DNA from 4 places in the Bacillus sp. N6 genome. Region 3 is predicted to be linked to each of the others. Evidence: riboswitches for the same ligand, from Rfam matches in the RefSeq annotation. Region 3 holds a riboswitch; each other region holds the start of a gene.
The links. Region 3 has a riboswitch for S-adenosylmethionine ahead of ACUXVC_RS25135 (methionine ABC transporter ATP-binding protein). Riboswitches for the same ligand answer to the same signal wherever they lie in the genome.
Positions count from the first base shown of each region.

Region 1: another riboswitch for S-adenosylmethionine. It lies ahead of ACUXVC_RS07275 (Na+/H+ antiporter NhaC family protein); the one in region 3 lies ahead of ACUXVC_RS25135 (methionine ABC transporter ATP-binding protein).
Region 2: another riboswitch for S-adenosylmethionine. It lies ahead of ACUXVC_RS13245 (ECF-type riboflavin transporter substrate-binding protein); the one in region 3 lies ahead of ACUXVC_RS25135 (methionine ABC transporter ATP-binding protein).
Region 4: another riboswitch for S-adenosylmethionine. It lies ahead of ACUXVC_RS01010 (MetQ/NlpA family ABC transporter substrate-binding protein); the one in region 3 lies ahead of ACUXVC_RS25135 (methionine ABC transporter ATP-binding protein).

Region 1 is NZ_CM127843.1:1,390,997-1,398,804, forward strand. It holds gene ACUXVC_RS07250 (sodium-dependent transporter) at 1-252, shown strand, start outside; gene ACUXVC_RS07255 (hypothetical protein) at 280-438, opposite strand; gene ACUXVC_RS07260 (murein hydrolase activator EnvC family protein) at 540-1,814, opposite strand; gene gltP (glutamate/aspartate:proton symporter GltP) at 2,310-3,584, shown strand; gene ACUXVC_RS07270 (DUF402 domain-containing protein) at 3,653-4,171, shown strand; SAM riboswitch class I at 4,292-4,397, shown strand; gene ACUXVC_RS07275 (Na+/H+ antiporter NhaC family protein) at 4,492-5,808, shown strand; gene ACUXVC_RS07280 (lmo0954 family membrane protein) at 5,991-6,347, shown strand; gene ACUXVC_RS07285 (PspA/IM30 family protein) at 6,395-7,057, shown strand; gene liaF (cell wall-active antibiotics response protein LiaF) at 7,164-7,808, shown strand, end outside.
Region 2 is NZ_CM127843.1:2,587,939-2,595,746, reverse strand. It holds gene ACUXVC_RS13255 (energy-coupling factor transporter transmembrane component T family protein) at 1-302, opposite strand, end outside; gene ACUXVC_RS13250 (ABC transporter ATP-binding protein) at 295-1,995, opposite strand; gene ACUXVC_RS13245 (ECF-type riboflavin transporter substrate-binding protein) at 2,006-2,554, opposite strand; SAM riboswitch class I at 2,694-2,809, opposite strand; gene ACUXVC_RS13240 (aspartate/glutamate racemase family protein) at 2,963-3,643, shown strand; gene ACUXVC_RS13235 (macrolide family glycosyltransferase) at 3,735-4,922, opposite strand; gene lepB (signal peptidase I) at 5,181-5,711, opposite strand; gene ACUXVC_RS13225 (peptidoglycan D,D-transpeptidase FtsI family protein) at 5,788-7,808, opposite strand, start outside.
Region 3 is NZ_CM127843.1:4,849,496-4,857,303, forward strand. It holds gene sufD (Fe-S cluster assembly protein SufD) at 1-167, opposite strand, end outside; gene sufC (Fe-S cluster assembly ATPase SufC) at 183-968, opposite strand; gene metQ (methionine ABC transporter substrate-binding lipoprotein MetQ) at 1,207-2,013, opposite strand; gene metQ (methionine ABC transporter substrate-binding lipoprotein MetQ) at 2,087-2,899, opposite strand; gene ACUXVC_RS25130 (methionine ABC transporter permease) at 2,923-3,588, opposite strand; gene ACUXVC_RS25135 (methionine ABC transporter ATP-binding protein) at 3,581-4,606, opposite strand; SAM riboswitch class I at 4,785-4,892, opposite strand; gene ACUXVC_RS25140 (hypothetical protein) at 5,018-5,362, opposite strand; gene ACUXVC_RS25145 (thioredoxin family protein) at 5,515-5,823, opposite strand; gene ACUXVC_RS25150 (toprim domain-containing protein) at 5,827-6,171, opposite strand; gene gcvH (glycine cleavage system protein GcvH) at 6,542-6,925, opposite strand; gene ACUXVC_RS25160 (arsenate reductase family protein) at 6,967-7,332, opposite strand.
Region 4 is NZ_CM127843.1:170,778-178,585, reverse strand. It holds gene ACUXVC_RS01035 (DUF3981 domain-containing protein) at 1-587, opposite strand, end outside; gene ACUXVC_RS01030 (MFS transporter) at 666-1,199, opposite strand; gene ACUXVC_RS01025 (FAD-binding oxidoreductase) at 1,196-2,632, opposite strand; gene ACUXVC_RS01020 (DUF6612 family protein) at 2,699-3,463, opposite strand; gene ACUXVC_RS01015 (NAD(P)-dependent alcohol dehydrogenase) at 3,621-4,529, shown strand; SAM riboswitch class I at 4,609-4,723, shown strand; gene ACUXVC_RS01010 (MetQ/NlpA family ABC transporter substrate-binding protein) at 4,809-5,621, shown strand; gene ACUXVC_RS01005 (methionine ABC transporter ATP-binding protein) at 5,634-6,674, shown strand; gene ACUXVC_RS01000 (methionine ABC transporter permease) at 6,649-7,317, shown strand; gene ACUXVC_RS00995 (SDR family oxidoreductase) at 7,443-7,808, opposite strand, start outside.

The DNA of each region.
Region 1 (7,808 bases), 1.9 Mb from region 3:
TTTGGGAAAACATTCTTTGATTTAGTCGACTTTTCGGTAAGTAACGTATTGCTGCCGTTAGGAGTACTAGCTATTTCATTATTTGTACCAAATAAAATGAGTAAAGAGTTGTTGATGAAAGAATTAGAAGTGACGGAAACGAAGGGGAAAACGTTATTTAACATTTGGTTCTTCTTACTTCGTTATGTCATTCCGGTAACTGTAATAATTGTATTTTTAAATGTGATAGGTGTATTTAAAATGTTTGCATAAAAAAAGGCGGGGATCTCCCGTCTTTTTTTATGTTGTTGAATGTAATAGACGATTATACGTTTTATAGGCTGTGGTGACTGCGAGGAATGAACCGATTAAAAATAAAACTGATCCGCCAAATGTAAATATCCGGCCGATAAATGTCGCTCTAGCTTCTTCTATTTTTTGTTGTAATTGCGTATTCATATTGATCACCTCGTAAACTATAGGCATTTAGTTATAGTCTATGTAGAATGCCTATATTGTGTGAAGTGTAAATAAAAAACCTCGGTAGGTACCGAGGTTTTTTATAATCCGATATAAGGAGATGGGTCGACTGCGTTTGTCTTGCCGACATTCCATTCTCCAAGATGAAGTTCGAAGTGTAAATGTTGTCCGTATGATTGGCCCGTGTTCCCCATAAATCCAAGCTGATCGCCTTGTTTTACAGTTTGTCCATTCGATACAGAACGGCTATTCATATGAGCATATACTGTCGTATATGTTTTTCCGTTTATACGGTGAGATAAATACACTACGTTTCCGTAACTAGATGATAATTCTGAGCGAATAACAACGCCATCTGCAGCAGCGATAATTGGAACCGTTCCCGAAGCGGCGATGTCAATTCCTTTATGGTTATCTAAAGAACGTACACCAAATCCGGAAGTTTTTGATCCAGCTGCTGGTTTGATAAAGCCACCGATGTTTGTATCATGTGGTGTTGGAGCTGCTTGAGTTGCTTGAGCAGATTTAGTAGCTTGTTGTTTGCGAGCCTCTTCTGCCTGGCGAGCTTCTTCCGCTTTACGAGCTTCTTCGGCCCGTTTTTCTTCTTCAATTGCTTTTTGCACAGCTTGACGTTGATTTTCTAAAATGCCTTTGGATTCTTCTAATCCTTCAATCTCTGAATCTACTTTTGCTACTTTCGTATGTAGATCGTTAATAAGAGTCTGTTGCTGCTGTTGGTTATTTTGTAATTCTTGTTGTTTTTGTTCTAGTTTTTGCTCAGATTCTTTCAGTTGTTGTTCTTTTTTCTCAACAGCTTCTTTTTCTGTAGTTACAGCATTTTGATCAGATGTTTGTTTTTTTACAATATCTGTATCGTTGTTTAATATTAAACTTACGGAGTACATATTATCAACAAGATCAGCAATGTTTGTAGAGTTTGTTAATACTTCTGTAATGATATTTGTACGCGGTTTTTCTTGCATAGATTGTAATCGTTGTTTAATAACTTCCTGACGTGTATCTATGTTTGTTTGTAATTGTTCTATATGTTTCTTTTTGTCAGTAATTACTTGTTGTGTTTTGCTAATTTCTTTTTTTGTATCGTTTAATTCAGCCTCGTTTTTATTAATAGAAGTAGTTAATTCATCGATTTTCTTCTGTAATTCTTGAATTTCTTTTTCTATTTGTTCTTTCTCGACTGATTTATTTTGTAAGTCACTTTGTTTGCCTTCTAATTCAGATTGAATGTTAGATAATTTATCTTGATTTGTTTCAGCGTATACGGGTGAAAGTAACGGGGAAGCAAAAATCGTTCCTGCTGCTAAAACACTAAACGCTGCAAATTTCTTTTTCATAGTTGTCTGACTCCTTTCCCTATGAATGTTATATATCATAAGAAGAAGAGTGTCTATCGTTGTAATCATAATGTAAAGAAAACTTTATAAAATTGCTAAGTTTTGTCGGAATTTATCATTTTTCAACTTTAATTGTCATAGTACTTACATTTTATTTATGGCTGTAATAAAGGTATATTTTGGGATTAATCTGTAAAATACAGGAGGAAAGTAATAGTTTTTATGGGGTGAAATAGTACTTAGAAAGCTAATAAAACACTAGTAAGGAATCGTTCTCATGTGAGGTTTTCTAACATGGGTTTATTTTTTGTCAAGAAAATTATTTGCATTCGGGCAAAGTTATTTTGTTGTCAGATTTTAAATTTTGATTTATGATTTTTAACAGGGACAAAATGTAGTGAATTGTCGAATAATATGTAATACTCTTAATTTCTTAGTTTTATAGAGATAGAATGAGAGATAGAGTGACACATCGAAGAGGGGGTTACAACAAATATGAAAAGAATAGGACTTGCATGGCAAATATTAATAGGGCTTGCGCTTGGTATTGCGGTTGGGGCGATTTTCTTTGATAATCCAGCTGTTGTGAAGTACTTACAACCAATTGGTGATATTTTCATCCGATTAATTAAAATGATCGTTGTACCGATTGTTGTAGCAAGTATTGTTGTTGGGGTTGCTGGTGTTGGCGATGTAAAAAAACTAGGTCGACTAGGCGGAAAAACAATTATTTACTTTGAAATTATTACAACAATTGCAATTATTGTTGGTCTATTAATAGCGAATATTTTCCAACCAGGAAAAGGCGTAAATATGGAGCAGTTAACAAAGACAGATATTTCGAAATATACACATACGACAGAGCAAGTACAAAGTCATTCATTTGCAGATACGTTTGTAAATATTGTTCCAACAAACATTATGAAGTCATTGGCTGACGGAGATATGCTTGCTATTATCTTCTTCTCTGTACTATTTGGTTTAGGTGTAGCAGCAATTGGTGAAAGAGGAAGACCAGTTCTTCAATTTTTCCAAGGTGTAGCTGACGCAATGTTTTATGTAACAAACCAAGTTATGAAATTTGCACCATTTGGTGTGTTTGCACTAATTGGTGTTACAGTTTCTACATTTGGTCTTGCTTCATTAATTCCATTAGGGAAATTGCTAATTGTCGTATATGGGGCAATGATCTTCTTCGTCGTAGTTGTCTTAGGACTTACAGCGAAAATATTTGGAATTAACATTTTCCAATTCTTTAAGATTTTAAAAGACGAGCTGATCTTAGCGTATTCTACAGCAAGCTCAGAAACAGTTTTACCAAAAATCATGGAGAAAATGGAGAAATTCGGTTGTCCGAAAGCAATTACATCTTTCGTTATTCCGACAGGTTATTCATTTAACTTAGATGGATCAACTTTATATCAAGCAATTGCGGCTATTTTCTTGGCGCAAATGTACGGTATTGATTTATCTATTACACAACAAATTACATTATTACTTGTATTAATGGTTACATCAAAAGGTATCGCAGGTGTACCGGGCGTATCATTCGTTGTATTATTAGCGACACTTGGTACAGTAGGTATTCCACCTGAAGGTTTAGCGTTCATTGCTGGTATTGACCGTATTTTAGATATGGCTCGTACAGCAGTTAACGTTGTAGGAAACTCTTTAGCAGCTGTAGTTATGTCTAAGTGGGAAGGTCAATATGACGCTGAAAAAGGACAAGCTTATTTAAAAGAGATTTCTGAAAAGGGTCAAGCTGCTTAATTATAATATGAACAAGCTCTCACATAATATGTGGGAGCTTTTCTGTATATAGAAGAGGAGTATACATAATGAAACGTAAATATGGTGACGGTTCTTCGTGGAAAAGACTAATAGAAAAGAGTTATAGGCTTAAGCAAGTGGAAGAGGGAATGCTCGGAATACTGGATATAAAAAAGGTGAGAGATCCTAGTTGTAAAGAATATGATGGTAAAGAAATTTGTATTGCAAGTGATGGGTATACGTGGGTTCAATATTTCATTAATGGAAAGAACTTTGCGATTACAGCTATGTTAGATGATAGGCACAATTTAGTGCAATATTATATTGATGTGACGAAAGAATATGAAATAGACGATCGTGGTTTACCGTATTTTGATGATTTATATTTAGATGTAGTATTATTACCTAGCGGTAAGGTGTATGTATTAGATGAAGAGGAGCTAGAGGATGCTTATAAAAGTGGCGATGTCACGAAGGAAGAGTATGAGTTAGCTTGGTACACTACGAAATGGATATTAGCAGCAATAAAAAATAGTGAATTTTATTGGATTTCAATATTGGAAGAAGAAATCGAAAAGTTAAAATGATTATTGTATTCAAATTTTTGTATAATTACCAAAAAAATCTATACAAAAAATAATTGACTTTTGTTTTGTAAGCGAGTAAAGTTAGGGAAGAAATTATTATTAAAAAATAAATATGAAACCTTCTTATAAAGAGAGGCGGAGGGACTGGCCCTACGATGCCTCGGCAGCGGACTCGATTTCAGAGTGCTGTGCCAAATCCAGCAAGCATGTGCTTGAAAGATGAGAAGAGCGTTTCTTATAGATGTATAAGACCTCTTCTCATCGGAAGAGGTCTTTTGTTATTCATTAGAAAAAGGTTGAAACTAGGGAGAGATGGTACTTTGAAAGAAACGAGAGGAAATGGTTTAGCTTTATTACCACTTGGGATATTTTTGGCGCTATTTATTGGTTCTGGAATTATTACAGGTGATTTCTATAAATTGCCGATACTTGTAGCAATTTCAATTGCTGTAGGAGTCGCTTTAGTGATGAATCGTAAAGAAAGTTTTAATGTGAAAGTCGAGCGGTTCGCTAAAGGTGCAGGAAATCCGGATATTATGATTATGGTATTAATTTTTGTGCTTGCAGGTGCATTTTCTGAAACGGCTAAAGGAATGGGCGGAGTAGACTCAACTGTTAATTTAGCGTTAACTATTTTACCGCCAGGATTTATCGTAGCTGGAATCTTTGTTATTGGTGCATTTATTTCATTAGCAATGGGAACTTCAATGGGAACAATTGCAGCATTAGCGCCGATTGCTGTAGGTATTAGTGGTCAAACTGATATCTCAATTGCGCTTGCAATGGCTACTGTTGTTGGGGGAGCGATGTTTGGTGATAATTTATCATTTATTTCAGATACAACAATCGCAGCTGTTCGTTCACAAGGAACAGAAATGAAAGATAAGTTTAAAACGAATTTTTTAATTGTGTTACCAGCGGCTATTATTACAATTGTACTATTAGTAATAGTTACTTCAGGAAGTGACACGCAAATTAAAGCACATAGCTTTGATTGGATAAAGATTTTACCGTACGCAGGAGTACTTATTACAGCGCTACTTGGCTGGAATGTACTTATTGTATTAACTGGTGGAACTGTATTATCTGGTGTTATCGGTCTTATAGATGGAAGTTACACGTTAGAAAGTTTCTTTAAAAGTGTAACGACTGGAATGGGCGGTATGATGGAGTTAGTATTACTTGCTATATTAATTGGCGGTATGGTTGAATTAATCCAATATAATGGTGGTATTCAATATTTAATGAATGTATTAACACGTAATATTCGTTCGAAAAAAGGTGCAGAATTTGGTATTGCTGGTTTAGTAAGTATGACGAATATGTGTACAGCGAATAATACGATTTCGATTATCTTTACAGGCCCGCTTGCAAAAAATATTGCAGATCAATATGAAATAGACCCTCGTAAATCAGCGAGTGTATTAGATCTTTTCTCATGTTGTGTACAAGGATTAATTCCGTACGGTGCCCAAATGTTAACGGCAGCAGGATTTGCAGCGTTATCTCCGGTTGAATTGTTGCCATATGCATTTTATCCAATCTTAGTTGGAGTATGTGGGATTGTTTCTATTTTAATTGGATTTCCAAGATTTTCGAAAGTAGCTGAGAAAAAAGAGTATCATAAAACAGCTTAATTTAATATGAATGTTAGTAATTAAAAAAACGTGCAGAGAATAAACTCTGCACGTTTTTTTGCGTAAAGGGCTGAATATGACTCGGTCTTAAGTCTGAGTTAAAAACGGTTCTTAAGCTCGTTATGGAAAGATGAAAAAATAGTTAAGATAAGAGTATCAAATCGAAGGGAGGCAAGCACAAGATGAAACAATTTCTAGCGTTTATCGCAGCCGGTATTTTGGCTTTAATTGCTCTTGGTAGTCTTGCTGGTATTGTAGGATTCGCAATCGGAGCAGGAGTTGTATATTGGAGCTATAAATCATTTGTGCGAGCTAAGTCATTTTTTGGAAAGTTAGCTTGGGGTATTGTTGGTTTAATCGGTTTATCCATTGCGCTTTCTCATTCACCAGCATTAATCGGTATCGCTGCTTTAGTGGTTTTATACTACGGATACCGTGAGTGGAAAAAAGAAAAAGATGTAGTTGTTGAATCTGCTCCAGAAAGTTCTAAACCATATAGCAACTTTGAAGATGAGTGGAACAAATTAATGAAAAACTAAAACAATAAATCAAATTATAAATAAAGTAGAAGAGAGGAAGATTTATAATGAAACAATCTTTATTCGGACGTGTACGCGATGCAATTTTAGCTGATTTTCATAACGTGTTAGATGAGAAGGAAAGAAAAAATCCAATTGCGATGTTAAACCAATATTTACGTGATAGTGAGCGTGAAATAACAAAAATTGAGAAGTTAATTGAACGTCATAAAACATTAAAATCTAACTTTGCTCGTGAGCTTGAGCAAGCACGTTATTTCGTTAACAAAAGATCAAAGCAAGCTATCATTGCTCAAGAAGCAGGCGAATTACAATTGCACGAACGTGCGTTAGAAGAGGTAGCTTATTATGAAGGGCAAGTAACTCGATTAGAAGAAATGTATGCAGGTGTTGTAGAGCAAATTGATGAGTTAGAGCGTCGTCTTTCTGAAATGAAAAATAAATTAAAAGAAATGCACGCAAAGCGTATGGAACTAATGGCACGTGAAAATATGGCACATGCAAATCGTCGTATGAATACTGCGATGCATAAAATGGATGAAAATAATCCGTTCTTACGATTTGAAGAAATTGAAGATCACATTCGTGACTTAGAAACTCGTATGAATGAAGAACATGAGCGTGACACATTTGATATGAAAATTGCAAAACTTGAGCGTGAAATGAAAGAAAAGAATGATGTATCGTTAACGAAAGAGTTAACAAAATAATAGTAGTATATTATAAAACAGGCTTATGATATAGTGATAGGAGAAAAGGTGTTGGAAAGCAATGCCTTTTCTTCTATGTATATGTGACAAGAAGGGGGGAGCTGAAATGAAGAAACATTTTTCAAAGACACAATTAATGGGGATGCTCCTCATCATATTTGGATTCGGTCTTTTTCTTGATATGATACTTGGACATTTTGAACCAGGTGGTCTCATTTTTGCATTTATTATGCTTATGTTTGGAAGGCATTATCGTAAAAAGAATCGTTATGTACGGGGAAATGTATTTTTATTTGTTGGTGGTATCGTATTTTTATTCTTCTTATTTTCATCAGCAGCATTTGTTCTTGTCGTATTTGCTTGTTTAGCTTTAATTGGTTATCAATTGATTCAACAAGGGCATCAGCAAAAAGCAATGAAGGTTGAAATTAAAGAAAAAGGGATTATAGACGAAGAGAAGCAAATATATCGTACAGAACCATATTTGAAAAATATGTTTGTAGGCAATGTACGAATGATGGATCATATTTATGAACTTGAGGATATTAATGTTCAATACGGTGCTTGTGATGTGGAAATAGATTTAACTACTGCTATGATTCCAGAAGGGGAAACGGTAATTGTTATTCGGGGTGTCGTTGGTAATATTCGTTTATATGTGCCATATGATATTGAACTTTCTTTAAATCATTCTGTTATTGTCGGACGTGTGCTCTTGCCAGGTCATGAAGAGACAGGGTTTAACCGCAAT
Region 2 (7,808 bases), 2.3 Mb from region 3:
TATGTAATCGTTGCATATCCAATATGTAAAAACGAGGTATATGATTCAGTTAATTCAGATCCATGAGTTGGTGTAATAAATAAAATCATGACAGAGTTTAATAAACTAAATGTAAATATGACACTAAAAACAATTAAAATTTTATGAAATGGAATTTTAGCAATGCTGAGTCCGATACACCCGATGATAAATAGTATTAGCAACACCCGAAAATCAAAAAACAAAAAAGTAAGCGTCATACAAAAAATAAATAAAAACAATTTCACTACCCCATCCATACGTTGAAAATATGTACTATGCACCTTCCTCCCTCCTATTACTATCTAAATAAAGTTCCATAAATTTTTCCGGACATGCAATCCCACTAAATTTAACAAGCTTGGTTAAAGAACTCTCTCTTAAGTTAGCTATTTGTAACGTTTCTTGATCACCAAATACATTAGACACTGTATTATCCGCAATAATTTTCCCTTCATGTAGAACTACTGCACGGTCTGCATATTCTAGTGCGAGATTCATATCGTGAGTGATAAAAATAAATGAAATACCCTTCTTAGCTAGTTTTTTAATAAACGACATAAATTGTTTATAATGATAATAATCTTGTCCCGCTGTCGGTTCATCTAATATGATAAGCTTAGGATTTGTTGTTAATACAGATGCGATTGTTAATCTCTTTTTTTGCCCATAGCTTAGTGCTTGAATTGGCCAATTACGAAATGGATATAAACCACAAATTTTTAAAGTTCCTTCTACTCTATTCTTAATTTCTTCCTTAGAAAAATTATGTAATGTTAATGTAAATGAAACTTCTTCAAAAACAGTAGGCTGTGTAATCATATGATTTGGATTTTGCATCACGTAAGATATGATTTCCCCACGTTTACGAATAGACCAAGAACTAATATTTTCACCTTCTAACAAGATTTTCCCATTTTTCATTTTGTTTATGCCTATAAGACTATGAGCTAATGTGGATTTCCCTGCTCCATTATGTCCCAACAGTGCCACAATTTCTCCTTCATATATTGAAAGGTTTACATTTTCTAATACTTTTTGTTTATTAGGGTATGAAAATGATAAATTCTCCACTTTAAGTAATTCCTTGTTTTTAGTATTACCTTTTAATATGACTTGTTTCTCCATCCACTCTTTTAGAACGTTACCTACCTTTTCTTTTTGAAGGTTTTCCATTGGATATATTACGTCATTATTACGATCAAAATGTAATCTCTTTAATGCTTCGATGTAAATAGGCTCTCTTAAGCCAATACGTGGCAATATATTTGACGCTAAGATTTCTTTTGGTGTTCCTATTGCAATGACTTTACCTTCATCAATTAATATAACTTTGTCTAAATCCAGCTTTAAAATTTCTTCTATCCTATGTTCGATAATAACAATCGTTTTATTATATTGCTCATGTATATCTTTCATAAGTTCTATCGTATGTACGGCGCTTAGTGGATCTAAGTTCGCTAACGGTTCATCGAACAATAATATATCCGCATTTGTTGTTAATAAACCAGCTAGAGAAACTGTTTGCTTTTGACCTCCTGATAATTCATGTGGACTTTGTTTATGAAACGTATGCATCTTCACCTTTCTTAATGAGTCCGAAACAATCTTTTTCATATCATCTTGCTTTACACATTCATTTTCTAAATAAAAAGCTACATCTTCTTCTACTGTCAGACCAATAAATTGAGCATCTTGATCTTGCAAAATTGTTCCTACCTGCTTACTTTGTTCAAAAATACTTCCTTCCCTCGGGTCTTTACCGGCAATTAAAACGTTACCTGTACTAGTCCCTTCGTAAGAAAATGGGATTAGCCCATTTATACAATGAGCTAATGTCGACTTTCCTGAACCACTTCGTCCAGCAATTAGTACTTTTTCCCCAGGGTATATATGAAAGGTAATATCACTTAAAGTAGGCTGCGCAGCATGCCCATATTGAAAGGTGAATTGTTCAAACGAAATAATTGGTTTCATGTTAACATCCCTACTTTTCAATTTTTAAATGTGTATGTTTCTTATTAGATTTTGTCAAGCCAATTGTAAGTGGCAATCCAACTACTAAGAAAACGATAACATCGGAAATTGTTGCTCCTAATACTTGTATAACAATTTTGTCAAATGGTTCTCCCATCACAATAATATCAAATGCCCCAGCAAATATAATAGCAATGACAATACCAACTAACCCAGTAATTGCTAAATAAGAAATATGCCCCTTGTTAAACGACCCGTTTTTCACACTAAAACCAACTCTTTTTTGAATAAGACCCATCGAAAAACCAATAATCCCTGAACTAATAACCCAGCCCCACCAAATCCCCCATCCAGCAATCGTATCTGTTACGGTATGACCGATAAGTCCGATTAAGAGTCCTGCCACTGGACCAAATAATGCTCCAAAAACAGTTAATATAGCTAATGCTGGTTTAATAAATGTATTCGGTGCAATAGAAAATCCCCAAAGTCCTAATATCCCGTATAATGCTGCTCCAATACCGATTGCTACTACTAACTTTGTTGATAATTTGTTCATTACAATTCCCCTCTCATATTAGTCAACTTTTATTACTCTATATTTAATTTAAAAATGAATTATGCATCTACACTCCCTTTCTATACAACAAAAAATGACCTCTTATATAAGAGGTCATTTTCTTTCACGTTCAAGAATCCTCTTATCTTTCAAAAAACACAACGTGTCCTCTGCGGAATTAGCACCTTCCTATAAAATTACATAGGGGTTGCTGAGGTTTCTTAGGGCCGTTCCCTCCACCTCTCTGGATAAGTATTAATTTGTAATTCGTATTATGGCACTAAAGAATGTAAATTTCAACACTTTTCTTACTATTTTTATTTTTTGTTAAATGGCGCATTTAAATCATTGTATTCTTATCGGAATTGTGAAATAATGAATTCAAAATCGTTTCGGGAGGAATGCATTATGAAAGTGATTGGTTTGATTGGAGGATTAAGTTGGGAATCTACATCATTATACTATAAACATATTAATACGCTTACACTCTCTCAATACGATCAAAATGCGAAGCTAATTTTATATAGTATGGACTTTGGTGAAGTAACTACTTTATTACAAAACCATCAATATGAAGAAGTGAAAAATGAACTAGTTACAGTTGCAAAGAAAGTTGAAAAATCTGGGGCTGAATGTTTATTAATGTGTTCAAATACTGTACATCTATTTGCTGAGGAGGTAGAACAAGCAATATCTATCCCGCTTCTTCACATTGGTGATGTAAGTGCTAAAAAAATGGTAGAACAGAATATAAAACGTATCGGACTATTAGGAACAAAACAAACGATGGAGCAAGATTTCTATAAATCACGATTAGCGAAATATAACATTGAGACAATTATCCCCAATGACGAGGAAAGAACTTTTATCCACCATGTCATATTAGATGAATTAAGTAGAGGGATCATTTCAGAAACATCTAAAGAAGAGTTATTACAAATTACAAAATCATTAATTCAAAATGGTGCTGAAGGTATATTATTAGGCTGCACTGAAATACCTTTACTCATCTCCCAAAATGATCTTACTGTTCCCGTTTTTGATACTGCTTTTTTACATGCAAATACTGCTGTGCAATTTGCTGGATAAGAATATACAAGCATAAAGGTGAGAACCTCTATGCTTGTATACAGTTACGACTATTTATCCCACTATTTATGGGCAGTAAAACCCCTTCCGATTAAAGTTTTACTTTATTTAAAAGAGATTCAATAACTGCAATTGCTTCTTTTGAACCACCACATTCTAAAAAGCTATCATTCAGTTTTCTTATACCATGTTTATACTTTTCATTTGAAAGAACATCTGTTACGGCCTCTTTTAAAGTGTGTACATTAACATGCTCTTTCAATAGTCTATGTGCCGCTTCAAGCTCAGTTAATCTTTGCGCTATCATTGGCTGGTCTTTATCATGCGGTATTATTACAAATGGGACATTATAATGAATTGCATCGTGTACGCTATTCATACCGCCATGTGTAATAAAAACATCTGCTTCATTTAATATTTCTGATTGAGGTACGTATGGAGCAATTATAAAATTATCTGGTGCTTTCTTAATTTTAGAAATATCATTTCTATCACCAATTGCCATTACAACTATCCCATCAAAATCTGAAAAAGTATCAATACAAGTATTAAAGAATGGTTCGAGTCCTTCAAGCAGTGTTCCCATTGAAATGTAAATAACTTTCTTTTCTTTAAGTGATTCCAGTGGAAACTTTATATTTGTTTTACGCTTTGAAATACTCGGTCCAATAAAAATGTTATTTTCCCCGAACGATTCGCTATTAGGTTGAAAATAACGACTTGTGTATACGAGACAAACATCACCCTTATTATTCATAAATTGAAGATTATTCTTTGGTTTTACTCCAAATTTATGTTCCATCTGATTTAGTAATTTTTCAGAGATTTCCTCTGGTTGGAATGGCATATCTGCATTTGGATGAAAAGGTAATGTCTTCAAAAATTCTGGCGGAATTAAAAATATAGGTGAGGACACTACACCTGGAACTTGTAAATACTCCTTTACTAACTCTCCTGCGCCAAATATATCATAAATTACGAAATCAAAATTTATACTTTCACATAATTGTTTCGTAATTTCTAATATATATAAAGAAGTTTGAACATGCACATGAAAGAAAGCATTTAATCCAGATGAAGTTTCAGCATCAATAGAAATCTCCTTTAATAGATCTGGATGAGTATGTACAGTAGCTCCTAAATCTTCAATTCTATCCTTAAAGTTTGCCGTTGTAATATAATGTACGTGATCCCCTCGTTCAGTAAAGGCTTTTACTAAATTTAATGTAGGGTTTACATGTCCCTCTGCTGGAAAATTAACCACTAAAATATTTAGCACTTATTCCTCACTCCTTATATTTCACTGTTTTAATTAAGCATACTGTTATTTGTACATGTAATCGTCCCCTAATAGTCCTAAAGTGCTTGTTACATTATGTTGATAAATAATTTTCAGTCATCAACATAAAAAAAGCATCTACCTATGTAGATGCCTAACCGTGATAAGGAGTGTTCTGTGAGGTTAGAACAAGCTTTTCTGCTTGTCCTATGCTATCAATATATGATTTATTTTATAAAATGTGAATCGTTAATAGAATTATTTTATCCATTTTATATGATCAAATGGATAAAATACCATTTCTACCTTACCTATTATATTTGACTCATCAATAAGTCCAAGTGTATTCCTACTATCTTTACTATGATTACTATTATCACCTAACACAAATAATTTATGCGTAGGAACTTTTATTTCTCTAAAATTTGAAAAACGATTGGATACTTGTAACATATCTAAATGTATATACGACTCATCACGCTTTTTACCGTTAATATATACCTCAGCCTCTTTTAATTGTATATTATCCCCCGATAATCCAATAATTCGTTTCACATAGTAAGTAGGCTCGTCTTCTTTTTTTATGATGACAACATCCCCATGATGAAAAGACGATAAACAGACGTTTACCTTATTAACAAGTATATAATCTTTTTCATTTAAAGTAGGTTGCATCGAAATTCCTTCTACCATACAAAATAAAAATGACTTATTAATAAAAATAACCCCTATTATAATTAAGATGTAGCTACATATGTTCCTCCAATATTTTAGAATAAACAGCTTCATATATACCTCATTTCCAATCTATTCCCAGATAAAAACGCCTCTAGTTCACATGAATGCTAGAGACGTTTCGTCCATTTTAATTCTCTTTAGAGTTATCTGTTTTTGGCGCTTCACCAGTTAATCGCTTATTTTTCAAATCAAAATAAGCATCTAAAACTTCTTTTCCAATATCGGAGTTAATGCCCGATTTATCATTTTCAACCCACGGTACTACAACAGAAAATGCTACTTCTGGATCATCATATGGCGCATATCCAGCCAATGTTAAGTTATAACATTCTCTACGATCACCTTTCGCATTTCGCCCAACTTCATTTTCTCCACCATATACAGTTTGTGCGGTCCCTGTTTTACCAGCTGGTTTATATGGTGCTTTTTGGAACGCTCTTACTCCCGTTCCATCTCCTTCTTGAAATACTTTTCTAAATCCTTCTTTTACTTGATTAATATATTCTTGTTTCATATCGATTCTATTTAAAACAACGGGTTCTATTGATTGTACTACTTTACCAACCTCATCTTTTTGAACGGTTTGTTCTCTAATTTCTTGAACAATTTGCGGTTTCATTCGATACCCTCCATTTGCGATAGTCGAAATATATTGTGCAAGCTGAAGTGGTGTATACGTATCATATTGTCCAATAGAATAATCTAATAAGAAACCAGGCTGATTATCTTTTCTTCCAATTTGTCCTGCAGTTTCATTTGGTAAATCAATACCAGTTTGTACGCCTAATCCAAATTGCCTGAAATAATACCTCATTTTATCAAAATATTCTTGTTTAATATCTAGTGAACTATTTTTCACATAATCCACTCCAGCAATTTTTAATGCTATATTAAACATATAAACGTTTGAAGATACTTGTAACGCTCTTAGATCGTCTATATCACCAAAATTTTTCCAAGACTTCTTCTCCTTAGTTCCTTTAAACTTCATAGGTGCATCATAAAAATGTGTTCCAGGAGTTATTGCATTTGTTTCAAACCCTGTTAACACTGTCGCACCTTTAACCGTTGATCCAAGCTCATAAGAACTAGTCAGCGTGCCTAAAGCGTAATCTTCTACTTCCATTTTCCCATCTTTTTCTACAAGCTTTTTCCCAGCCATTGATAATACTTGACCATTTTTGGGATTCATCATTACTACGAAAGCACGGTCTAACATTGATTCTGATCCTTTATATTGTTTTAATATTTTTTCTATGCTCTCCTCTACTTTTTTTTGCAATTCCATATCTATTGTTAAAGTTAAATTTTTACCGCTTTTCCCTTCAGTAACAGTTTCCGTTCTAATAGTATTTCCTTGTTTATCAGCAATGCTTCTTACTTCTTTTTTTGTACCATGAAGTACATCTTCGTATTGCTGTTCGATATAACTTTTGCCGACCCTATCATTTCGACTATAATCACGCACTAAATAATAATCTAATCTTTCACGTGGCAATCCTTCATCAGCATTTGAAACGTTACCAAGGACAGAACGGAATAGACCATCATTTACATAGATTCTCTCCCAATCAACTGATGCATCTACCCCTGGGAGGTTCGCTAAATTTTCACTAATCACCGCATATTCCTGTTCACTAACGTCCTTTTTAATAATTTGAGGTGCCATTTGAAAACCTGAGGTCATTTTACTTTTAATAGCTAACACTTCTATATCTTTAGCTGTTAGTTCTTGAAGATTTTTATCTGTAACGCGCTTTCTTTTTAAATCTTCTATTTTCTTGTCTAGCTCTTTTCCGGTAATATCCTTATTTCGGAACTTATCTATTTCTTTTTTGGATACTAAGTCTTGAGCAAGTTCTGGATTTAATTGCATCCAAAAGTCTTTCTTATCAGTCTCAGTTAACTTATCAATATCTTCTTGTGGCATTTCAATAATGTCTGCAAGTTGTCTTGCTGATTTTAATATTTCTTCTTGTTTTACACCTTTCACCTTTGTATATGTAATCGTACGTAAAGACTTATTATCAACTACTGGATTTCCTTCACGATCAAATATTTTCCCACGTGGTACAGAAAGGCCCACGGTTGCATTTTCTCTCTTCTCTACTTCATTTTTATATGTTTCTCCATCAAAAATTTGCACTT
Region 3 (7,808 bases):
ATAAAGTCCCATTTTTCAATTTTCGTTTTATCAGGCGTTGGCATTGGAAGTTCTGTTGCTTGTGCAAGAGCTTGTAAGCGGAACTCAGTCAACCAAGCAGCTTCGTTTACTTCGCTTGCGCGTTGACGGATTGTTTCTTGATCGAAAGGTAATGTACCGATTGTCATGTTTATGCTCCTCTCTTACGCTTCTTGCTCTGTTGTTTCGTCTTCAATACCTAATTCTTTTTTAATCCAGTCGTAACCTTCAGCTTCTAGACGTTGTGCAAGCTCAGGGCCACCAGATTTAACGATACGACCGTTCATCATAACGTGAACGAAGTCTGGAGTGATGTAGTTTAATAAGCGTTGGTAATGCGTAATCATTAGGCAACCGAACTCTTCGCCGCGCATTTGGTTAATACCTTTAGATACAACTTTTAATGCATCGATATCAAGACCTGAGTCGATTTCATCTAAGATTGCGATTTTTGGCTCAATCATCATTAATTGAAGAATTTCGTTACGCTTTTTCTCTCCACCAGAGAAACCTTCGTTTAAGTAACGTTGTGCCATTTCTGGATCCATTTCTAGGAATTCCATGTTTTTATCTAATGTACGGATAAATTTCATAAGAGAAATTTCATCGCCTTCTTCACGACGTGCGTTAATTGCAGAACGTAAGAAGTCAGCGTTTGTTACTCCGCTAATTTCACTTGGATATTGCATTGCTAGGAATAGACCCGCTTGTGCGCGCTCGTCTACTTCCATTTCTAATACATCTTCACCGTCAATGATGATGCTACCTTCTGTTACTTCATACTTTGGGTGACCCATAATTGCAGAAGATAAAGTTGATTTACCTGTTCCGTTAGGTCCCATAATTGCGTGGATTTCTCCACCTTTTACTTCAAGGTTTACACCCTTTAAAATTTCTTTGCCGTCAATTGATACGTGTAAGTCTTTAACCGTTAATGTAGAACCAGCCATCTCAATACCTCCATTAATCCTATATATACATTTTAAAAATTCCTAAAACGTTCATATTCTCATTTTATTCTCATTCTAATTTTATATCAAATAAAATGATATCGCAAACGACGAAAAAAAGTAACCGTTTTTTCACAAATGTATATAAGTATTTCCTTTACATCTTTCTATGATACACCTTTCTTCTTATTTATATAAAGAAAAAAGGACTGGTAATTTCCCAGTCCTTTCCTTATATTTATTCACTTACCGGAAGTACAGCACCTTTATATTCTTTATTAATAAAATCTTGAATTTCTTTTGAATGTAACACTTCTACTAGCTCTTTAATTTCTTTTTTCTTCTCATCACCTTTACGAACTGCAATGATGTTTGCATACGGAGAGTCTGCTCCTTCAATCGCAATTGCATCCTTCGTTGGATTTAATTTTGCATCAATTGCATAGTTCGAATTAATGAATAAAGCATCTCCCTCATTATTTTCATACAACTTCGGTGAAAGTCCAGGTTCAACATCTGTTTTAAATTTTAAGTTTTTCGGATTTTCGACTACATCTTTTACTGTCGCCTTAACCACATCTACACCATCTTTAAGCTTAATCACGCCGCCTTTTTGTAACAATGCTAACATACGGCCACGCTCCGCTACGTTATTACTCATAATCACTGTCCCGCCATCTGGTAAGTCTTTTAAGCTTTTATATTTCTTAGAATAAATGCCCATTGGCTCTAAATGGATTTTTCCTGCGTTTACAATTTTATATCCTTTTTCTTGGATTTCTTTATCTAAGTAAGGAATGTGTTGGAAGTAGTTCGCATCAATTTCCTTATCCGCTAACGCTTTATTCGGCAACACATAATCTTGGAATTTTTTAATTTCTAATTTAATACCCTTTTTCTCTAATATCGGCTGTGCCTTTTCTAAAATAACAGCGTGCGGCACGTTAGAAGCTCCAACAACAAGCTTATTCTCCTCTTTCCCTCCGCAAGCAGCTAATGCAAATACAGACAACGCTGTAACAACTGACAATAGAATCTTTTTCATATGATGTCCCCTTCTCCCCAATAGTTATGTAGTTATGAAAAAGAGCTGGCATCAGACCAGCCCTTTTCAGCAATTATTCTTTTACAGGAACAACTGCCCCTTTATATTCTTTATTAATGAAGTCTTCAATTTCTTTAGAATGTAATACTTCTACAAGAGCTTTAATCTCTTTCTTATCTTTATCGCCTTTACGAACAGCTACTATGTTTGCGTACGGTGAATCATTTCCTTCAATTGCAATGGCATCTTTTTCCGGATTTAACTTTGCATCAATTGCATAGTTAGAGTTAATTAAAACAGCATCGCCTTCTTTATTGTTATACACTTGTGGCAATAAACCAGGCTCGATATCCGTTTTGAATTTTAGATTTTTCGGATTATCTGCAATATCTTTTGGAGTTGCTTTAACTGGATCTATTCCGTCTTTAATCTTTAAAATGCCTTCTTTTTGTAAAATCGCTAAACCACGTCCATGATCAGCAACTGAATTACTCATAATGATTGTTGCACCGTCCGGAAGTTCTTTTAAGCTCTTATATTTTTGAGAATATACACCAATTGGCTCTAAATGAATTTTTCCTGCTACTTCAAAGTCATACTTTTTATCTTTAATTTCTTTTTCTAAATACGGAATGTGTTGGAAGTAGTTTGCATCTAAATCCTTATCCGCTAACGATTTATTTGGTAATACGTAGTCTTGGAATTTTTTAATTTCTAACTCAATTCCTTTTTTCTCCAGTAACGGTTTTGCCTTTTCTAAAATTTCAGCGTGCGGTACGTTAGAAGCACCAACAACAAGTTTCTTTTCATCTTTATCTTTCCCGCCACAAGCAGCTAAACCAAAAATTGAAGTTGAAATAAGTGCCGTAAGTAATAATTTTTTCATTTGAAACATCCTCCCGTTTTTTATTATCGTTTATCTATTCGAGTCGTTAAACTATCACCAATCCACTGAATTAAAAATACAACTAGTAATACACAAATTGTCGCAACGATTGTTACATCGTTATTCCCTCTCTGGAATCCTTCTAAGTAAGCAAGTGTTCCAAGACCACCAGCACCAACAACTCCCGCCATTGCTGTATAGCCTACTAAAGCAATTGTCGTAACTGTAATACCAGATACTAATGCTGGTAACGATTCTGGAATCAATACTTTTAAAATAATTGTGCTTGTTTTTGCTCCCATTGCTTTTGAAGCTTCAATTACACCTTTATCAATTTCGCGAAGTGCGATTTCAACCATTCTCGCGTAGAATGGTGCCGCTCCAATAATTAAAGCTGGCAGCGCTGCACTTGCTCCAAGAATTGTTCCAAGAAGAATCTTTGTGAATGGGATTAATAAAATAATTAAAATGATGAACGGTATAGAACGGAATATGTTTACGAATGCTCCAATCACCGTATTAATTGATTTGTTTTCCCATAAATTATCTTTCGCTGTCATGAAGAGTAACAATCCTAAAATTAGTCCTAAAACAAATGTCGCAAGAGCTGCGATTGCCGTCATATATAACGTTTCACCAGTTGCTTCTAACATTTGATTCCAATCAACATTTGCGAGTAACTTATCCATGTGCAATCACCTCCAGCTCTACTTGATCTTGATGAATTCCTTCTATTGCTTGCTGGATCGCTGTTTCCTCACCATTTAAATGAACAACTAAACTACCGTAAGAACCGTTATTCGTTTGTGCGATATTTCCTTGCAAAATGCTAACTTCTATATCACTGCGTTGCATCAATCGTTGAAGCACTGGTCTTTCTACAGCCTCACCGATAAACTGCAAACGAATCACTTTTCCATCTGGATATTTTTCAATTAAACTTTCAATCGTTTCATTTGTATCTTCAGAATCTGTTAACTGCTGTACAAATCGTTTCGTAATATCTTGCTTCGGATTACGGAATACATCAAGTACTGGACCCGTTTCTACAATCTTTCCTCTCTCCATTACCGCCACTCGATTACAAATCTTTCGAATTACGTGCATCTCATGTGTAATGAGTACAATTGTTAAACCAAGGCGCTTATTAATGTCTAATAGTAAATCCAAAATTTGATCTGTCGTTTCTGGATCAAGAGCTGACGTTGCCTCATCACATAAAAGTACTTGTGGGTTGTTAGCTAATGCTCTTGCAATCCCAACGCGTTGTTTTTGTCCCCCGCTCAGCTGAGATGGGTACGCGTCTCCTCTTCCTTCTAATCCAACAAGATGAATTAATTCATCAACACGTTTTCTTCTCTTCGTTTTATCAACACCTGCAATTTCAAGTGGAAACTCTATATTTTCACGTACAGTTCGTGACCAAAGTAAGTTGAAGTGCTGAAAAATCATTCCGATTTCTTGCCTTGCCTTACGAAGTTCACTTCCTGTAATTGCTGATATAACACGATTCGCAATTGTAATTTGGCCAGAAGTCGGTTTCTCTAACTGATTAAACAATCTGATTAAAGAACTTTTCCCAGCGCCGCTATATCCGATAACACCAAATATTTCGCCTTTTTCTATTTTTAAATTGGCGTTATCTACAGCAGTGACATCACCGCTTTTCGCCTTATATATTTTCCTTACATTCTCTAATAGAATCATGATGTTCACCCCTTTTTTGTTTAGGTCGACTCCGCAATTTTTTATTTTTAATGCGTGTAGTCCACTGTTATCATTACTTTTATTATTTGAATGTCCTCCACATTCAAACAATAAAAAAACCTTTCTGCTTTAGAGAAGCAGAAAGGTTTATATGCGTATATAACAACATTATCCCTCTCTCTCATCTCTCAAAGCATTCGCTTTGCAGGAATTGGCACCATTTCAACATAAGTTGACGGTTGCCGGGCTTCACAGGGCACAGTCCCTCCACCTCTCTTGATAAGAGAAATCAGATTCAATTTTCGTCTGATTTGAAATTTATGAAATTGTCTATATTTTATGACTTGAATTGTATCAATATACACTCACCATGTCAACAGAAATTTTCGTAAAAAATGAAACTTCAGAATTTTAAGCACCTACTGACATCGGTTTACATATATGAAACATCGATTCCACTAATAACATCGTTCGGTACGTTCCTGAATATTGTACACGTCCATCATTCATTAACATTTGCAATCGTACATTTCCATTCACCAATTGTTCTATATCCTTTTCGTCTAAGCAAATGATTTGTTCCGTTCCTCTTTCCTCATGTACCAGCTCTATATAATCTCTTGAAATTTGTAACGAACAACTTTCATCTCTAAAGCGGAAATTAACAGTTTTTTCTTCTTGTCTTAAAAGTGGCTCTAAATGATATTGACCATTAGCGTAATTTACAAATGATTGAAGCAAAGAATATAATCTCACCCTAAATCACATCCTTCATATCACTTTCTATTACATACCATTCCCTCTCACTAAAGAGCAATCCTGTTATTTTCGCTCGACAAATACTGTATCCATCCTGCATCTCGACATATTTCCCAAGAAATATGTCGAGGCGGCAAAAATTTTGCCGCCTACTTTAATTCCGTATATAAATATTCAACCGAATGAAATGCATATATCTTCTTCATCAGTGTCCCATTTTCAAAAACAAGTAAACAAGGTACACTTTCAATCCCATACTCTTTCGCTAAATGCGGAGCATAATTTAAATCTAACATCCCAATTTTGAGGCCTTCAATTGTCATCTCAACGACTGTTAACATCTTTTTTGCTAATTGGCATGTTCCACACATTGGAGTATATACATATAACACTGTTTTTTCTTCATTCTCTATTAGGGCTGTAGCTTCGGCTCCTGTCCAATCGATCACTTCTATCATTCCTTACCGTAAATATTCTGTATAAACGTCAATGTCGGCTCCCCATAATACATTTGCTAAGTGTGTAGATGGCGCAGTTGCCACTTCTCGGTACGAGCGATCAATATAGATATGCTCGGCTTGCGGAAATTCTTTTCGAAATTGTTTCCTTAACTTTTCTCCAGCATCATCAGCATCCACTAGCACATACACTTCCTTATCAAAAAACTGATCAACGAGCTCATCCATTTTCGACAAACCAATTGTACCATTTGTACAAACAATTTCCACTGGTTCACGAATAATAGATTCAATCTTTCTTCTATCTGATGTACCTTCTACAATAATGACTTTTTCCACATAAATCATATGTCATCACCCGATCACCATATACTATACAACCTTGAACTTAGTATATAGTATATTCGTTATTTTCATGTTGTTTCCTGTTTATTTTTGCAAAAGAAAAGCGAAACCGACTGTTTAGCCCTGTTGGCTAAGGTTCTTCCGTACAGAAGACGCTTTTTGTCTTCTCGTGCGGAAGGTTCTTAGACATGAAGGGCTAGGAGTTGGAGCTAGACAACGAAAAACAAAAACGGCTAGACCTGCATAAAGATTAAACGAAAAAGTTTTTTCAAAAAACGTTCTCCTACACGATAATTAGTATATGATTCTACATTCATTATTTTACACAAAATAAAAAAGGACAGCACAAAGGCTGTCCTTTAGTCGACTATAATTAGTCTTGGTTTGTCATTTCTGCATATTTTTCTGCAGTTAATAACTTCTCAACTTGGCTTGCATCAGAAAGTTCAACTTTAACCATCCATGCACCCTCGTATGGAGATTCGTTAACAAGTTCTGGTTGGTCACTTAATTCTTCGTTTACTGCTACAACTTTACCGCTTACAGGTGCGTATAACTCAGAAACTGTTTTAACAGATTCTACGCTTCCGAATGGCTCGTCAGCTTCGATTGTTGCACCTACTTCAGGAAGTTCAACGAATACGATATCACCTAGCTCACCTTGTGCAAAGTGAGTGATACCGATAACAACTTCATTACCTTCAGTTTTTACCCATTCGTGTTCTTCAGAGTAACGTAAATTATTTGGAATGCTCATGACTGTACCTCCAGTGAATGTATTAATTATGTAAAAATACCTTATTGGTACTTTTTCCACACACTTTCAAACTGCTCTTCGTTAAAACCAAGTGTTACATTCGTTCCATCTGTTACAATTGGACGTTTGATCAACATGCCATCAGATGCTAAAAGCTCATACATTTTGTCTTCGCTTGCATCTTTCAACTTATCTTTCAGACCAAGTTCACGGTAACGCATTCCACTTGTATTAAAGAATTTTTTTAATGGTAATTCACTTTTTTCATGTAAATTACGTAAATCTTCTTTTGATGGTGGATTTTCAACAATATGAATCATCTCATATGCTACATCGTTTGCCTCAAACCATTTCTTTGCCTTTTGACATGTGCCACACTTTGGATATGAATAAAATGTTACTGTCATAAATTCACCTACTTTTTTACTAACCTTTACCTTTATCATATAGAAAACGTTTTATTATTTCAAACCATTATTCGCTAAACTTTTACTTATTTCGTGATAATTTTTAATAATCCTGCGAATTTTTCTTATTTTTCCGCCATTTGTTAAGAAAAAAATAAATATATAAATTTTTTTAGATTCTGCACCAAACATATATCTTAAACAAGCGTTTGATTAATTTCTTATTTTTCTTTGTTAACCTTTGAACTACATGAGTTTCTTTCTACCGAACATACAGCTTAAACAAACGTTTGATTAATTCTCCATTTTTCTTTGTTAACCTTTGAGCTGCATCGATTTCTTCCTACCGAACATACAGCTTAAACAAACGTTTGATTAATTTCTTATTTTTCTTTCTTAACCTTTGAACTACATGAGTTTCTTTCTACCGAGCATACAGCTTAAACAAACGTTTATTTTTAAAAAATAAGAAGCCT
Region 4 (7,808 bases), 670 kb from region 3:
AATCCTGAAACTTCAATCGGCGCTACATATAAAGCTTCGCCGTTTACCATTTGTGGCGTTAATTCTCCTAGCTCAAAATAAGCTACTTTCGGAATATCACCAAATACTTTTTTCATCTTATTCTCCGCTGTCTTTGGCGGCACTGTAAACGGCTGATCATTTTCAGTAAATGGCTCTGAAATATCTTTCTCTATCTTAACAACAGAATCATATTTCTTTTGCGAGATTACTATATCGTGCAAATAACCAAAGTAGCCGTAACTTGCGAGTAAAATAAACATTAGAAGTCCTTTTAATGTACCTTCTAATTTCCCTATTTGATCTTGTGAAAATAAAACAAGCCCAATTAAAATTGCTACTGCAACAGAATAATGAGTAAGAATCGAGTCTACTCGATCATCAATTAGCCAAAAGTATTCATAGATTGCAATACCTATCCAAAATAAAACAGGAATAACTAAAATAGATGATTTCTTACCCTTTACAACCTTCTTATCTCCCTTCTTATCCACTGCTCGAAGCTTACTACTACTTCTTGTCCATGGAATCAAAAACAAAGTAAGAATAGCTAAAACTACAAATTTCATCAAAGGCACTGTCCCCTTTTCTTTTGTATTCCCTTTTAGTATAGCAAATAAAGGGTATTAAGGTGAAAATAGGAATAGTTATATTTTTTTACTACTTAATACAATCCCGCTCACTACATATAGAATAGATGCAATATAAAAAATTGTACCGATCGTAAAGAAATCTACTAAATATCCCGTGGCAATAACCGCTACTGCTCCGCCAATGGATGTCCACACATGGTATTTTCCAATCTCATAACCAGCCTTTTCCTGCGCCACCTTTCGTGCTAATGAAGTCTTCTCAGTATTACGCTGCACAGCACCTAAAACTCCCATTACAATTTGAAGAATATACACATGCCATACTTCCGTGGCAATCGGAAAGCAAAGCATTAAGATTGCCATGGACCAAGCGTATATGATTAATAATTTTTTATCACCTACTTGATCAGATACCTTTCCCACTAGTGGATATACAAGTGCTGATGTTAAAGCAAATAAGCCATACGCCCAGCCAAATTGCGAGAAGCTATTTCCAACGTTTCGAAGTAATAATATATAAAAAGGAAATACCATACTTCCTGCCATCATGATAATACTTTGCGAAGCCACAAATCTTCTATATGTCATTTCGTATACTCCCTATAAAATAAATTAACAAATCTCTCTTCTGAATCTACTTCCTTCTTTTTCTTAAGAAATTCTTCAATACGAGGATATGCCCTTTTTAACTGCTCTTTCGTTGGATAAGAATAGTACGGCAAATAGTAACTACCGTTATGCTTTAAAGTAACATCAATCATCTTCCGAATGACATCCTCTGTTTTCTTTATCTCACTCTCTGAGCGTCCCTGGTTAATCAAAAGAACCAGCGCAAACATATCATCTTTCGCATAGGACAAAACTGCATTTTCATTCTTTTCCACGTAACGAATCGTAATGTTGAGTAAATTAAACTCTTCTTCATTTAATGCGTTACGTAAATCATCTATATACTCCGTGAAAGCATCTATAGGCACAAAGTATTCTTGTAACACTTCGGTCCTATTTGGATTTTCATATTCCATAAAAGCACTATCTGATCTCATAACATTATTACGCGTCTCATACTTTCCATCTGTACGTTCAAAATAACCTCTTTGTATATCCCAAAATGTATTCTTTCCCCAATCACTATAACGTGATAACCCAAGTAAAAATTTAGGTGCAGCTATAATATTTTCTTCCTTTAATTCACTGTACTCTTCTCTCATATTTTGATTTTGTGCCAAAGTATAATCCGTCACATACATCTCTTTTAAAAATGAATTTGGAGCAACAGAAATACGCGCTAAGTGCATACGAACATTCTCATCTCTTTTCACTTTCTCTTTGAAATAAGATGCGTATTCTTTATAATCTATCATTCTTGTGTGCATTTCATATAATTCATCATCTGTTAACTTCAGCGTCACATCTAAAATAACTCCAAATAAACCGTAACCCCCAATGACATATGGAAATAACTCTGCATTTTCTTCTCTACTTACATTACGTATCGTGCCATCTGCCATTAACAATCTAAATGAATCTACTGTATCAATTAGTGCCTCATGACGAATATCACGCCCATGTACATTTACACTTAATGAACCACCAACAGTAAAAATATTTTGAGACTGCATGACCTGTACCGCAAGGCCATATGGATTTATTTTCTTCTGAATATCATTCCACGTGACACCACTTTGAACTGTAATACGCTTCTTCTCTGGATCGAATTCTAATATTTTATTATATCCTTTCATATCGAGCATCGTGCCATTCGGATAATATGTCTGTCCTCCTTGGCTATGTTGCATGCCTGCAATGGAAATTTTCTCTCCTGAAACTTTTGCATCTCGCACTAATTTTATTAACGAGTGCTCTTCCGTAGCACTTTCAACACGTTTTATTTTTGTCGGAAGCAATTTACCTACATCACTCATAATAGGATGATCAATTTGTTTTTTATACGTATGTACAGACGTTGCAAGCAAAACCGTATATGCGACAATGACCACTACTATCTTTCTTTTTTTCAAAGGACACTCTCCTTACTAGCAACAAAAAGAGATACCCGTTCTTTCAGGTACCTCTCTTGACAGTGATTACTTTGCTGCTGGCAATTGTATTGGATCAAATTTATCATACGATGTAAACTTCGCATCCGTAATAATGTGCGCTTTATCCTCACCATTGCTACTCATAACCATATCTATCTTTGCTGATTCATATTTAAAATCTTTTGTAATAATATATTCTCCATCTATTTCTTCTATCTTTGCATTTTGGCCTTGTAGCATTTGTTTCTGCTTTTCATCCATACTAGCTAACATACTCTCTGTCTCTTGCCCTTTTAATGCAAACTTCAGCTTATAATTATCTCCACTTTTCTCCATCTTCACTTTATTTAAAATTTCCGATGGAATCTCTAAATTATCTACCATTCCTTGAGTTGCATTCATTCCGTTAGCATTTAATTGTTCCTCTGGTACAGACATCACTTCACCCGTATTAGGATTTTTCAACTGACCAGCAATTTTGCCACCCACATCATAAACAACAACCTCTGTACCAGAAACATTCATTTCAGAACGAGAATTTTTTTGCTTCGGCTCTAATTGCATTTTGGCCTTTATTACATTCATCTCTGTTCCTTCAGCCTTTATTCCCACATCATATGTCATCGTTACATTTTCTTCGTTTTTAAAAGCTTCATTCGCTTTATTGAAAACATCCTTCGCTGTTAATTCCTTTTCTTTCTGCACAGCTTCTTTTTTCGGCTCATCAGTCTTTTTTGTTTTCTCATTACTACACCCTACTCCTAGACCGACTGCAAGTACTAAACTTGAAATTAAAATAAATTTTTTCATAACGTCCCCTCCTTCCCAAAAATAATATCATCTCTTTTCCTATGAAATCTATATAATTCGTAATATTCTTCTTTAAATTTATTTCCTATATAGCAACATGTTTGAGAAAAAGTTTAAATATGATGTAAATAATAACAACTCATTTCAGGAGGTCATTATGAAAGCTATTATTTGCACAAAGTATGGACCACCTAATGTTCTCCAGCTTCAAAATATAGAAAAGCCTAAACCTAAGAAAAATGAAGTATTAGTTAAAATTCACGCAACAAGTGTATCGACTGGAGATTGTAGAATACGTGGCTTTAATAGCCCCCTCTTATTTTGGATTCCTATGCGGATCATATTAGGTTTCAGAAAACCGAGAAAACCTATACTTGGCGTAGAGTTATCCGGTGAAATCGAAGACATTGGATCAGATGTAACACAATTTAAAAAAGGAGATCCAGTTTTTGCATTAACAGAACTAAACCTTGGTGGTTATGCGGAATACACATGCGTGCATGAAAGTGGATTAATAGCATTAAAACCTACCAATGTGACATATGAAGAAGCTGCCGTTATTCCTTTTGGCGGAACTTCAGCATTGCACTTCCTTAGAAAAGGACAGATAAAAAAAGGGCAACGAGTACTTATATACGGCGCCTCTGGGTCAGTAGGGACAGCTGCCGTACAGCTTGCTAAATACTTCGGGGCGACTGTCACAGCCATTTGTAGTAGTTCGAATTTCGATTTAGTAACAGCTTTAGGGGCAGACAACGTAATTGATTATATGAAAGAAGATTTTACTAAGCGGGGCGATCACTACGATATTATATTTGACGCAGTTGGAAAATATAAAAAGTCTCTTTGTACAGATGCATTAATGCCTAATGGAAAATATGTATCTGTGAACGGAATGATGGCAAAGGTCAGTAAAGAAGATATGAACCTACTAAAACAACTAGCTGAAACAGAAAAGCTAAAACCTGTTATTGATAGAACTTACCGATTAGAAGAAGTTGTAGAAGCCCATACGTATGTAGAAATGGGCCATAAGAAAGGAAATGTTTCGATTACCTTAAAATAAAATATATTCTGAAAATATAATTGACAATTCTTTTTGTAAGATTTACTATTAGTACCATATTCAAAACTACATACACATACTCTTATCAAGAGTGGCGGAGGGACTGGCCCGATGATGCCCGGCAACCGAGCTTATGACGTATAAGCTAAGGTGCTAATTCCTGCAAAACGAGTTTTCGTTTTGGAAGATAAGAGAGGAATCTATTTCGTCTATTCGGCACCTCTCTTATTTTTGGGAGGTGCTTTTTATTTTGGAACGTATATGAAGGGGGATTTATAGATGAAAAAGGTATTATTAAGCATTGTAAGCGGAGCAGTATTATTATTAGGCGCATGTAGCGCGATTTCAGATAAAGAGGTAAAAGCATTAGACGAGAAAAAGATTACTGTCGGTGTAACAGGTGGACCACATGAACAAATTTTTGAAAAGGTAAAAGAAGTTGCAGCAAAAGATGGTCTGGAAATTGACATAAAAGTATTTAATGATTATGTAGCGCCAAACGTATCTTTAGATGAAAAAAGCCTTGATGTAAATAGCTACCAAACGAAATCGTATTTAGATGTATTTAAAGCTGAACGCAATATGAAATTAGCTGAAGTATTTTCAACAGTAACATTCCCTATGGGCGTATATTCTAAAGATATAAAAGATGTAAAAGACTTAAAAGAGGGCGATGCAATTGCTGTACCAAATGACCCAACGAATGAACTTCGAGCTTTAAAATTATTTGAAAAAGCAGGGGTTTTAAAAGTTGATCCAAAGGCTACAGAAAAAGCGACTGCAAAAGATGTAATTGAAAATCCAAAAAAATTAAAGATTGTCGAATTAGAGGCATCTCAATTACCAACGCAACTAAGTGAAGTGAAAGCAGCTGCAATTAACACAAACTTTGCATTAGGTGCAAAATTAAGTCCAGCGAAAGATTCTATTTTCCGCGAAGGAAAAGATTCACCATATGTGAACTGGGTTGTTGTTCGTACTGAAAATAAAGATGATGCCGTTGTAAATAAATTAAAGAAAGCTTATCAATCTAAAGAAGTAAAAGAGTTTATCGAGAAAAAATTTGATGGTTCAGTTTTACCATCTTGGTAGGAGCTGACGATAATGATTGAATTAAAAAACATATCCAAAGTATTTACAACAAAAAAAGGGAATGTTGAGGCTCTTAAGTCTACTTCCCTTAAAGTAGAAAAAGGCGAGGTATTTGGAATCATTGGGTATAGTGGCGCTGGTAAAAGTACATTGATTCGATGTGTAAATTTATTAGAAAAACCAACGACAGGAAATATCATTGTAAACGAACAAGACTTAACAACGTTATCGACAAAAGAACTAGCAAAAGCGAGACAAAAAATCGGAATGATCTTTCAAGGATTCAATTTACTTAAAACTGTTAGCATCTATGAAAACATTGCATTACCTTTACGCCTTGCTGGTATTCCAAAAGTGGAAATTAAAAAAAGGGTAGAAAAATATTTACGCATTGTCGATCTTTTCAATCGAAAAGATGCTTATCCAAGTGAACTTTCTGGCGGTCAAAAACAGCGCGTTGCAATTGCACGTGCACTATCACATGAGCCTGAAGTGTTATTAAGTGACGAAGCAACGAGTGCTTTAGATCCAGAAACAACTGATTCTATTCTTGATTTGTTATTAAAGATTAACGAAGAAATTGGAATTACGATTTTACTCATTACACACGAAATGAACGTTATCCAACGTATATGCGACCGCGTTGCCGTTATGGAACATGGATCTGTAGTCGAAAGCGGGACTGTGAAAGATATTTTCACAAACCCACAACATGTAACAACGAAGAAATTTGTAAATAGCGCCTTTGCAGCTAAAATTCCAGAAGAGGTACAGAAAGAACTACAGAATACTGGAGAAATTGTAACACTTTCATTTATTGGCACTACTTCAGGTGAACCTGCCTTAGCTGTTGCCACAAAACGTTTCCAAGTGTATCCGAATATTTTATCCGGTAATATTACGCAGTTAAAACATGAAGCATATGGGAAACTAGTCGTTCATATGCAAGGAGAACAAAATGAAATCCACCGTGCTTTATCATTTTTACAAGAGCAAGGAATCATTGTAGAAGGAGGTAGAACAGATTATGGGAAACAAGTCCTTTTTGGATGAATGGGGTAAAGTCATATGGGAAGCCACAATTCAAACCTTTCAAATGACATCTATTTCATTACTCATCTCAATCCTTATTGCACTGCCACTTGGCGTCACACTTGTTTTAACGAGACCTGGTGGGCAGCGTGAAAATAAAATCATCTATCCTATTCTTAATACAATTATTAATATCATTCGCTCTCTTCCATTTATCATTCTATTATTCTTCATCTTACCTTTTACAAAGTTTCTAATGGGAACATCCATTGGCGTACAAGGTGTTATCGTACCTCTTGTCGTCTTCACAGCTCCTTATATCGCACGTTTAATGGAGACAGCTTTACTAGAAGTCGATCGCGGTGTCATTGAAGCCTACCAAGCGATGGGAGTCTCTACTATAAAAATCATTTGGCACGTCATGGTTAAAGAAGCTCGTCCCTCCCTTGTACTTGGATTAACAATCGCAACAATTGGCTTAATTGGCGCAACAGCAATGGCTGGCCTTGTGGGTGCTGGCGGGCTAGGGGATTTAGCATACCGCTTCGGACATTTACGCTACGAGCCTGAAGTAATGTATGCAACTGTCTTTATTTTAATTATCCTCGTTCAAGGATTACAGTCTTTAGGAAATGGTGTTGCACGAAGACTGAAGAAAGATTAAAAAAGAAGGTATCTCCCCAGGGGGAGATACCTTCTTTTTATCCCGCATTAACGGGCAGTAAAAGCCCGATTGGTTCAACTAATAATCAGTGGGTGATGAACCCCCCCACTGATTAAAGTTTCACTTTACCTTTTAAATCCACCTTCTGAATGAATAACTTGCCCCGTAATCCACTCAGCTTCTTCACTTACTAAAAATTTAATGAGTCTAGCTGCATCCTTTGGCTCACCAATTCTGCCAAAAGGAAACATCGGCTTTAACCCTTGTTTTATCTCTTCAGTCATCCATCCTGTATCAGTTGGTCCTGGATTAATTGCATTCACTGTTATTCCTAAATGAGCTACCTCTGCTGACAACGTACTAGTAAGAGCATCAATAGCTCCCTTCGTTGTCGCATAAGCTAGTTCTCCTGCCATAGGACCTTGAAATTGCCCCGAAGTCATATTAACAATTCTACCACCAAATTTCTTATCAAATCCTCGGGCAAATTG